One region of the Paenibacillus sp. TSA_86.1 genome, then DNA from elsewhere that is predicted to be linked to it. Evidence: riboswitches for the same ligand, from Rfam matches in the RefSeq annotation. Region 1 holds a riboswitch; the other holds the start of a gene.
What was found. Region 1 has a riboswitch for glycine ahead of sdaAB (L-serine ammonia-lyase, iron-sulfur-dependent subunit beta). Riboswitches for the same ligand answer to the same signal wherever they lie in the genome.

Region 1 (4,675 bases):
ACTATCTGCGTGTAGACCGTCATTTCGGTGATGCAGATACAGTAAAACGTTTGGTTAAACTGTGCCATGAACGCGGTATTCGCGTGCTTCTAGACGCGGTGTTTAATCATTCCGGCAAAACGTTTGCCCCGTTCCTCGACGTGCAGAAGCACGGTGCGGAATCCAAATACAAGGATTGGTTCCATGTGCATGAATTCCCGTTGGACGTGAAGGATGGCATTCCGACCTATGAGACATTTGGCTTTGAGCCCCATATGCCTAAGCTGAATACGGAAAATTCCGATGTGAAGGCCTACTTGCTGGAGGTGGCCGAATATTGGATCAAGGAAGTAGGTACCGACGGCTGGCGCCTCGATGTGGCCGATGAAGTGGACGATGCCTTCTGGCGGGATTTCCGCCGGGTCGTCAAGGCAGCCAACCCGGACGCCTATATCCTGGGCGAGATATGGAACGAATCTTCTGCCTGGTTGCAAGGCGATCAGTTCGATGCCGCGATGAACTACCCTTTTACCGCAGCCGTAAATGCTTTCTTTGTGGAAGATAAGATGCACGCCGAACAATTTGCCAACTCCATCGGTCGCCAGTTATCCCGCTATCCACTCCAGGCCAGTGAAGTGGCATTCAACTTGCTTGACAGCCACGATACCCCACGCCTGCTTACGCTATGTGATGGCGATCAACGCAAGATGAAGCTGGCTGCCTTGTTCCAGTTCACTTACATGGGAGCGCCATGCATCTATTATGGTGATGAGATTGGCCTCGACGGCGAACATGATCCCGGATGCCGTAAATGCATGGAATGGGATGAAGCAAGGCAGGATCGGGAGTTACTTCGCTTTTACCAGAAATTGATTGCTCTACGTCATGCTCATCCTGCACTGCGTGCGGAAGGCACGGTTCGTTTCCTGCAAGCCCAAGCGGGCGGAAGTCAGCTCGTCATGGAGCGGCAAAGCGATGAGGAGCGCATCCTGGTTCTATTTAATCGTTCGGAGGAAACTGCCATTGTTGAACTGGAAGCTGGTCATCAGCCATGGAGCGAGCTGTTTGAGGGCAATCATCGCACGGCTCTGGACAACGGTGTGCTTGCTATTGAATTACCCGCCTATGGATATGCAGTTATGCGAACCGAATTAGAATAGACTAGGCGCATTGAAAAAGCCTGAAATAAACTCACCTACCTCATCCTGATACGACGGTCGATAGCCAATAGTTAGCTTAGCTGATCTACGATCCTAAACTAAACTAAAACAAGCGCCCTTCATACCTGAGCTGTTCAGGTTGAAGGACGCTTGTTTACTTTAATTTATTCTAAACCCTCGATCCGGCAAGCTCTGATTACTTACCATCCATTTTCGGTTGTAGTCCTGATGCTTCTGAATCGGTTTCTGATGTCTCTTCCGGCTCTGCCCGCTTCGCCTTAGGTTTCGCCAGCTTCTGCATCATCTTGCGGCCTGTAGGTGTCTGGGCCAGCCCGCCTTGCGCTGTCTCGCGGTGACGGCTTGGCATGGCACTGCCTACCTCCAGCATAACGTCGATCACTTCGTCCGACGGAATGGCACTGCGTACGCCAGCGAGCGCCATATCAGCCGCAGCCAGTGCAGTAACGGCTCCGAGTCCGTTGCGCACAATACAAGGAATCTCTACAAGCCCGGCAACCGGATCACAGATGAGGCCCAGTGTATTTTTCAAAGCCAAGCCCACAGCATGCACGACCTGCTCCGGTGTTCCTCCACGAAGTTCCACCATGGCTCCGGCAGCCATGCCGATCGCAGAGCCAACCTCGGCCTGACAACCACCCTCGGCACCAGAAATAAACGAATTGTTGGCAATAACATAACCGATAGCCCCCGCGCAGAACAATCCATTCACCAGATGTTCATCCGTCCAGCCAAAGCGTTCCTGCGAGCTGATAAACACACCCGGAATGATGCCGCAAGATCCTGCCGTCGGCGTAGCCACGATTCGTCCCATCGAAGCGTTCACTTCCGATACACACAGTGCATAAGCCATGGCAAGGGCAGAAGCATCACCAGAACATGTCTCGCCTTGGCGAATGTATTCGGCCATCTTTTTCCCGTCTCCGCCTGTCAGTCCGCTACGTGAGGTTGTATCTTCTGTAAGTCCTTTACGAACGGCTTCCTTCATCACCTGGTAGTACTCCGACATCTGTTTCACCACGTCGGCTTCCGGTGTATTCGTCTCTTGCACCTGCTCTTCAATCATCAGCTGTGCAATCGTTTTGGACTCCGCAGTGCAGATGGTATTCAATTCATGCAAATGTTTAAACCGCATTCGGATCAACCCCTCTCTTCAGATCAATCACACGAATATTGAGCACATGATCCAGGGAACGCAATCTTTTCAAAATCTCTTCACTTGGCGGAGCATCCATCTCCATTGCAGTAAGCGCTTCACCATCACGGGCTTTCCGATCCACTTGCATATACCCGATGTTCACTCCGGAAGAGCTGATCGTTGAGGTTACGGATGCCAGAACACCCGCTTTATCCGCATGGCGCAAAACAAGTGTCGGGAACTCCCCGCTAATCTGTACGCGAAAATCATTCAGTGCATGCACGGACACACTACCACCGCCGATGGAGGCCCCTGTTAATGAGCATTCCCGTTCGCCGTGCCACAATTCAATCTTGACCGTATTGGGATGAGGGGCCGGCAGACCGCTCGTGTAAAATTCAACCTCCATACCCGCTTCATCTGCATACTGTTCCGCATCCGGTATACGCGGATCATCTGTGACATAATCGAGCAGGCCTCCGATCAGTGCCAGATCCGTTCCGTGTCCCTGATAGGTGTCCGCAAATGAGCCGTATAACGTGAGCCGTGCACGTTCAGGCGTGCATCCTAGCCACTGACGCGCAATTCGGCCCAGTCTTGCAGCACCCGCTGTATGTGAACTGGATGGCCCCGTCATGGACGGACCAATAATTGAAAAAACATCTTTAAATCGCACCTTGTAACCCTCCAATTGGTTTCGTCGTCATCGTCCTCCAAACAAGAAGACCACCATTATGTTCCTGATTTACTGAATGATGACATGAAAAAAGGACAGAAGAAGGCCGTTAGCCCTCTCTCTGTCCTTGATACCTGAGAGTTTCATGATCGCAGCATCGGCTAAAACAGATCAAGTACATTCACATACAAGTCTATTCACCGTGCTGACCCATCATATTCCCCTTGGGTGGCGCTTCTTCCGCGCACTCTCCAGAGTTGCGTCCAACGACGGTACGTTTACCTGAGAGATTAACAGTTATGCCGGGTGCATAACTACTTGCTCCTTCGGTGCCTCAAGCTGGCCTGTATAGTACAGATCTGCATCGATACGATGCATCATATCGATCTATCCCCGTATTTATTCAGCCCGTTTAGGTCTCTCCCGCTCGTTATCATTCGCTGTATTCTGTTCATTCATAATAAAAGTTAATCATTCTGGCATGTATTCAATCATATACAGCGTAATATGCCGCACTGTATATGTCAACAAAAGTGACGTATTGGAAGCCTGCTTTTGGCGTAATACTTCCAAACTATATCTGGTCACATCCGTATCTTGAACCGTACAGACAGAAGATGCGAAGGATATTACTCCCGCTTGTTATATATATGCAATTTTTAAAGGGATTGTTTCAAAATCAACAAATATTCAAATAAAAAAAGCATAACCACCCGAACGTTTCCGCTCGGGCGTTACACTTTCTTATCTTTAACCAAAACGCCCCATAATATATTCCTGCGTCAGACGATTGTCCGGGTTGGTAAAAATGTGCTCCGTCTCACCGTGTTCAATCAGACTACCGAGATAAAAATAAGCCGTATAATCCGAGATGCGCGCCGCCTGCTGCATGTTATGGGTAACAATAACGATGCGTAGCTCCTGCTTCAGCTCCGAGATCAATTCCTCGACTTTACCCGTAGATACCGGATCAAGGGCAGATGCTGGCTCATCGAGCAAAAGAATCTGCGGGTCAACGGACAATGCTCGCGCGATACAGAGACGTTGCTGCTGACCACCCGAGAGTGCCAAGGCCGATTCATGTAGTCTGTCCTTTACTTCATCCCAAAGTGCTGCGCGGCGTAAGCTTTTCTCCACAATCTCATCCAACGCCTTCTTACTCTTCGTACCGCGGTAGCGGGGGCCAAATGCGATATTGTTGTAGATAGACTTATGAAAAGGATTGGGCTTCTGCCACACCATGCCGATCTTCTGACGAAGCTTGATTACATCCGTACCTGGTTCGTTGAGGTCATTACCATCCATCCAGATGTGTCCCTCTGTGCGTGAACCGGCAATCTCATCATTCATCCGGTTCAATGAACGGAGAAATGTCGATTTACCGCAGCCGGACGGCCCAATCAGAGCCGTTACACTGGCTTCGGGAAAAGTCAGGCTGATCTGTTTCACGGCCTGAAAATGTCCATAATATATGCTTAACTGTTCCGTACCAAATGGTATGGCCATGTGGGATTCCTCCTTATTTCGAAGCTGTCATCCGGCGGTATACCACCCGGCCGATCCAGCGTGCACTCAGATTGAATGCCAGTACCAGAATAACCAGCACGGCAGAAGCACCTGCTGCGATTTCTTTGGAATCTGGCCCAATGCCTTCACTGTTGACTTTCCAGATGTGCACAGCCAGTGTTTCCGCAGGACGCAACG
Region 2 (4,675 bases), on a different contig from region 1:
ATGCCCGTCAGACCTGCAAGATCATTTTGCAAGGTGTGTAGTAATTCGAGAGCCCCTTGCAGGCTTGATTCATGCTGGTATGGATGGATTTTAGCAAAACCGTTATAACGGGCCACATCTTCGTTAATTTTCGGATTATATTTCATCGTGCAGGAACCGAGCGGGTAAAATCCGTTATCTACCCCGAAGTTGCGGCGGGATAATGCGGTGTAGTGGCGAATGACATCAACTTCGAAAACTTCCGGCAACGCTGCCGCTTCGGAGCGAAGCATTTCCCGGGGAATCAGCGTATCTGCTTCCTGACGGGGAACATCACATTCCGGCAGGGAATAAGCCACACGCCCAGGACTGCTTAACTCGAAAATTAATGTCTGTTCGGGAGCAGCAGAGGTTGATGGTTGTGGGCTAATAGTGGCTCCTTCTACTTGTGGGTCAATTCCAGTTTGCTGAGTCACAGCAATCCCTCCAATACACGTGCGAATTCATCAATCTCTTCCTTACTGCGTCGTTCGGTAACGGCAATGAGCATATGTCCGGCGAGCTCCGGATATTCACGTCCAAGTTCATAACCGCCGATGAAGCCTGCATCCAGCAGATTCAGCTGAAGGGCATCTACATCCGTTCCTTCAGGAAGCTGGATAACAAACTCGTTAAACGTAGGGGCCTTATAAGTAAGGCTTACTCCGGGAATGGCTGTTAATGTTTTTAGTGCATAGTGACTCTTCTGCAGATTCAGATCAGCCACATCGATCATGCCCTGCTTTCCCATAGTAGACATATAGACAGAAGCACTAAGCGCCAGCAAAGCCTGATTCGAACAGATGTTGGACGTCGCCTTTTCCCGGCGGATGTGCTGTTCGCGGGCTTGTAGCGTCAGTACGAAGCCGCGTTTGCCGTTGCGGTCCGTTGTCTGACCGACAATTCGGCCAGGGATCCGGCGCATGTGAGCCTGGGACACGGCGAAGTATCCGCAAGTCGGTCCGCCGAGCGAAGCGGCGATTCCAAGGGGCTGCGCATCGCCTACAACGATGTCGGCACCCAGCTTGCCTGGGGCTTCCAGCAAACCGAGCGACAGCGGGTTGGCGCTTACGACGAGCAGGCCTTTGTGCGTGTGCACAAGGTCGGCAGCCTGTTTTACATTTTCCACGGCACCAAAGAAGTTCGGGCTCTGAATCATCACTGCTGCTGTATCCTCCGAAATGGCTGCTTGCAGGGCATCCCAATCAGTCACGCCATCCTTGTAATCAATCTCCACGATCTCCAGACTGAGGCCATGTGCATAGGCCTGCAACACCTGACGTGCTTCTGGGTGAACGGCCCGGGATACGATAAGCTGTTTGCGACGTGTAGCTGCGGCAGCGAGATTGCCTGCTTCAGCAAAAGCCGTTGCGCCATCATACATACTGGCATTGGCTACCGCCATGCCCGTCAGCTCACAGATATACGATTGAAATTCGAAGATCGCTTGCAGTTCTCCTTGGCTGATCTCGGGTTGATAGGGGGTGTATGCCGTGTAGAACTCGGAACGGGAAATGACATGGTTGATGACAGATGGGATGTGATGATCATAGATCCCTGCGCCCAGGAAGCTGGCATGTGTCTCAAAGTTGGCATTCGAGCCAGCCTGCTTCGACATGTGTCGTGTTAACGCATATTCGTCCAGCTTGGAGGACACGGGCAACTCGCCCTGGTACCGAATTTCCTGCGGAATATCTTTGAACAGATCCTCAATTGTTTCTACACCAATCGTAGCGAGCATTGCGCTCTGGTCTTGTTCGGTCATAGGAATGTAGCGGTGCTTGCTCATGCTTACTCAGCTCCTTGGGTAGGGGTCTTTGGCGTACGTGTCCGTTTATGAAAAGGGGTCTTGATGACCTCGGCTTTCAGCTTTTTGCCACGAATCTCAATCTCCAGCGCTGTACCGAGTGCAGTATAGTTGCTGTCAATCAGAGCGAGGCCCAGATTACGTTTCAAGGTCGGCGACTGTGTACCGGTTGTCACTTCACCAATCTGAACGCCATCCGCATAGATGGGGTAATGTGGACGCGGAATGCCGCGCTCCAGCACTTCGATTCCAATTAGCTTGCGGGCAGGGCCGTCATTTTTTTGCTGAAACAAAGCTTCGTGTCCGATAAAAGGCCCGGCGTTCAGTTTCACAAACATGCCCAGCCCTGCCTCCAGTGGAGAGACGGTTGGTGATAATTCCTGACCGTATAAAGGCAACTTCGCTTCGAATCGCAGTGTATCGCGTGCACCAAGTCCTGCTGGAACGAGGCCCACATCAGCACCTGCTTTCATTAGCCCGTTCCATACAAGTGCAGCCTGTTCCGCTGCAACATACAGCTCAAAGCCATCTTCGCCGGTGTAACCGGTTCGTGACAGCAACAGTCGTACTCCGCATACCTCGGCATTCTGTACGAAGCGGAACGGTTCGATGGAGGCGGCATCCACCTCTGAACCTGTAACTTTAGCCAGAATATCGACCGCTAAAGGACCTTGTAACGCCAGTAATGCCGTTTGCTCGGAATCGTTAGTCATGTTCACGCCCGGTATAATGTGCTCCTGAAACCATGCCCAATCTTTGTCGATATTGGAGGCATTGACGACCAGCATGTAGTGTTGTTCTGCGAGTTTATAGATGAGCAAGTCATCCACTACACCGCCATCGGGATAACACATCAGCGTGTATTGGGCCTGACCTGATCCTATTGCGGTCACATCATTAGTCATCATGCGCTGCAAAAAGGCTTCCGCCTGTTCACCCGTTACGGTGAATTCGCCCATATGGGATACATCGAACAGCCCGGCGCGCTCTCGCACAGCTTCATGTTCCTTTTGAATACCGCTAAATTGCACCGGAAGCTCCCAGCCACCAAAATCAATACAACGTACACCTTCATATTGCGCATATAGGGGGAAGAGTGGTGTTCTTAACAAATCGGACATCCAATCACCTCGTCATGGGCCTCAAGCGGGCCGAATATAGAAAAGTGAATCTGTTAACCGGGTTTCAATTTAATTCGATTCAATTCCGTCATGTAACAAGTACAGTCATAAGTAAAGTCATAAGTATTTGATTAGTCGTTTATAAAGGCACGCTGCCGGGTAGACGATTCTAAATCCTGCATTTCATTTTTTGGGAAAAAGGAAAAGGACAGGCCAAAGAACCGGCATGCCAAGTAGCACGCTGTATTCTTAGGCTCTGTCCCTTGTACCTGAGAGTTACCCCGCCGTATGTTCAGACAGGTTTCCCCTTGGGTGATCATAACGTCCAGACCGGACGATTAGATGCTCTCCAGAGTTGCGTCCTGTAAAAGTCCTTTTGCCTGAGAGATTCGCCCCCGCTTGTCGGTGGTTTACTCCTTCGGCGCCGCCTCATGCACATCCCCAAACCGGGTGTACGGGCAATCTCTCCCTTTACATTCATCCGCGGTTCATACGTAGTCCAATAACTTCAGTTGCTCTTATCATTAAAACGTGAATCGACTGTTGATGTCAAGAACGATATCATTAAACTTATATAAAATACGAATATTTTTTAATTTGAAAACGTCAATGTTCGTATATTTGAAAAGAGTGCGCTTACTATGTTAATATTCACCAGTATATGCAGAAAGAGTGGTGTGAGGTTACACAAGGTAAGATATGAATTTCAAATTAATTGTGAGCTATATTGACATTTGAATCCGAAATATCATACGCTGTTGTTTGGGAAAAAGGTGAAGGTCAAAGAACGCATGCACTCATTAATGAAAGCGAGGCGGATATCGATGAGCGAATTGAGAAATGATTTCCTGTACAGTGAAGAGCACGAATGGGTGCAAACCGTAGGGGAGGATACCGTACGTATTGGCATTACCGAGTTCGCACAGCATCAGCTGGGTGACATTGTGTTTGTAGAGTTGCCTGATCTTGAAGCCAGTGTAAAAGCAGAAGACAGCATCGGCACGATTGAATCGGTCAAAACGGTGTCGGATCTGTTCTCACCCGTCAGCGGTACGATTATTGCAGTCAATGAAGCTTTACAGGACTCGCCAGAACTGGTGAATAGCTCTCCTTATGAAGATGGCTGGATGATTGAAATCCGTGTGGATGGAGATGTAACAGCTGCTTTAGCTACATTGCTGAATGCGGACGCATACCGTAAACATACGGAGGAGTAAATAAGGCTGAAACACCGAGTCTATTTGTACTTATGGACATATATATAATCACATATGAATAGATCATTTTATCTTCAAACCTGTGTGAGCTGTATAGCTTATGCAGGTTTTTTGATGTGTTTTTCGTGCGTATGGGTGAGTGTTCAAGTAGAAGTGACGTAGATTTCATGAATAAAAAGAGTTCAAATCGACCAAGCTATTTTATTGCTTTGCATGTTGTATATGAACAAAGTCATAGGCAGAGTAATCCTTGTATATCAAGGATTTGATCATATATTCCTACTAAAAAACGATTACATAATCTAATGTTGTCATCATTATTCATGACGAAAGTACGCTTTCATTTGATTGAACAGGAGAGGTTTCTCGCTTAGGATAACAGCAGGGGAAGCATGATACCCCTTTCATATTGATAATGACTTGATCCAAGGAGGATAAACCAATGAGTAATTTGGACCAAATGTCCAATTCTAAGGGTGGAATACGTGTAGGTGTGCAACGATTCGGACGGT

Region 2: another riboswitch for glycine. It lies ahead of gcvT (glycine cleavage system aminomethyltransferase GcvT); the one in region 1 lies ahead of sdaAB (L-serine ammonia-lyase, iron-sulfur-dependent subunit beta).

Annotation. Positions count from the first base shown of each region.
Region 1 is NZ_JBQZGE010000007.1:140,939-145,613, reverse strand. It holds gene ACUTVW_RS15995 (alpha-glycosidase) at 1-1,139, shown strand, start outside; gene sdaAA (L-serine ammonia-lyase, iron-sulfur-dependent, subunit alpha) at 1,336-2,292, opposite strand; gene sdaAB (L-serine ammonia-lyase, iron-sulfur-dependent subunit beta) at 2,282-2,971, opposite strand; glycine riboswitch at 3,091-3,228, opposite strand; glycine riboswitch at 3,233-3,407, opposite strand; gene pstB (phosphate ABC transporter ATP-binding protein PstB) at 3,722-4,477, opposite strand; gene pstA (phosphate ABC transporter permease PstA) at 4,491-4,675, opposite strand, start outside.
Region 2 is NZ_JBQZGE010000003.1:87,624-92,298, forward strand. It holds gene gcvPB (aminomethyl-transferring glycine dehydrogenase subunit GcvPB) at 1-410, opposite strand, end outside; gene gcvPA (aminomethyl-transferring glycine dehydrogenase subunit GcvPA) at 452-1,807, opposite strand; gene gcvT (glycine cleavage system aminomethyltransferase GcvT) at 1,810-2,946, opposite strand; glycine riboswitch at 3,201-3,301, opposite strand; glycine riboswitch at 3,305-3,427, opposite strand; gene gcvH (glycine cleavage system protein GcvH) at 3,771-4,163, shown strand; gene ACUTVW_RS09485 (PTS mannitol transporter subunit IICB) at 4,606-4,675, shown strand, end outside.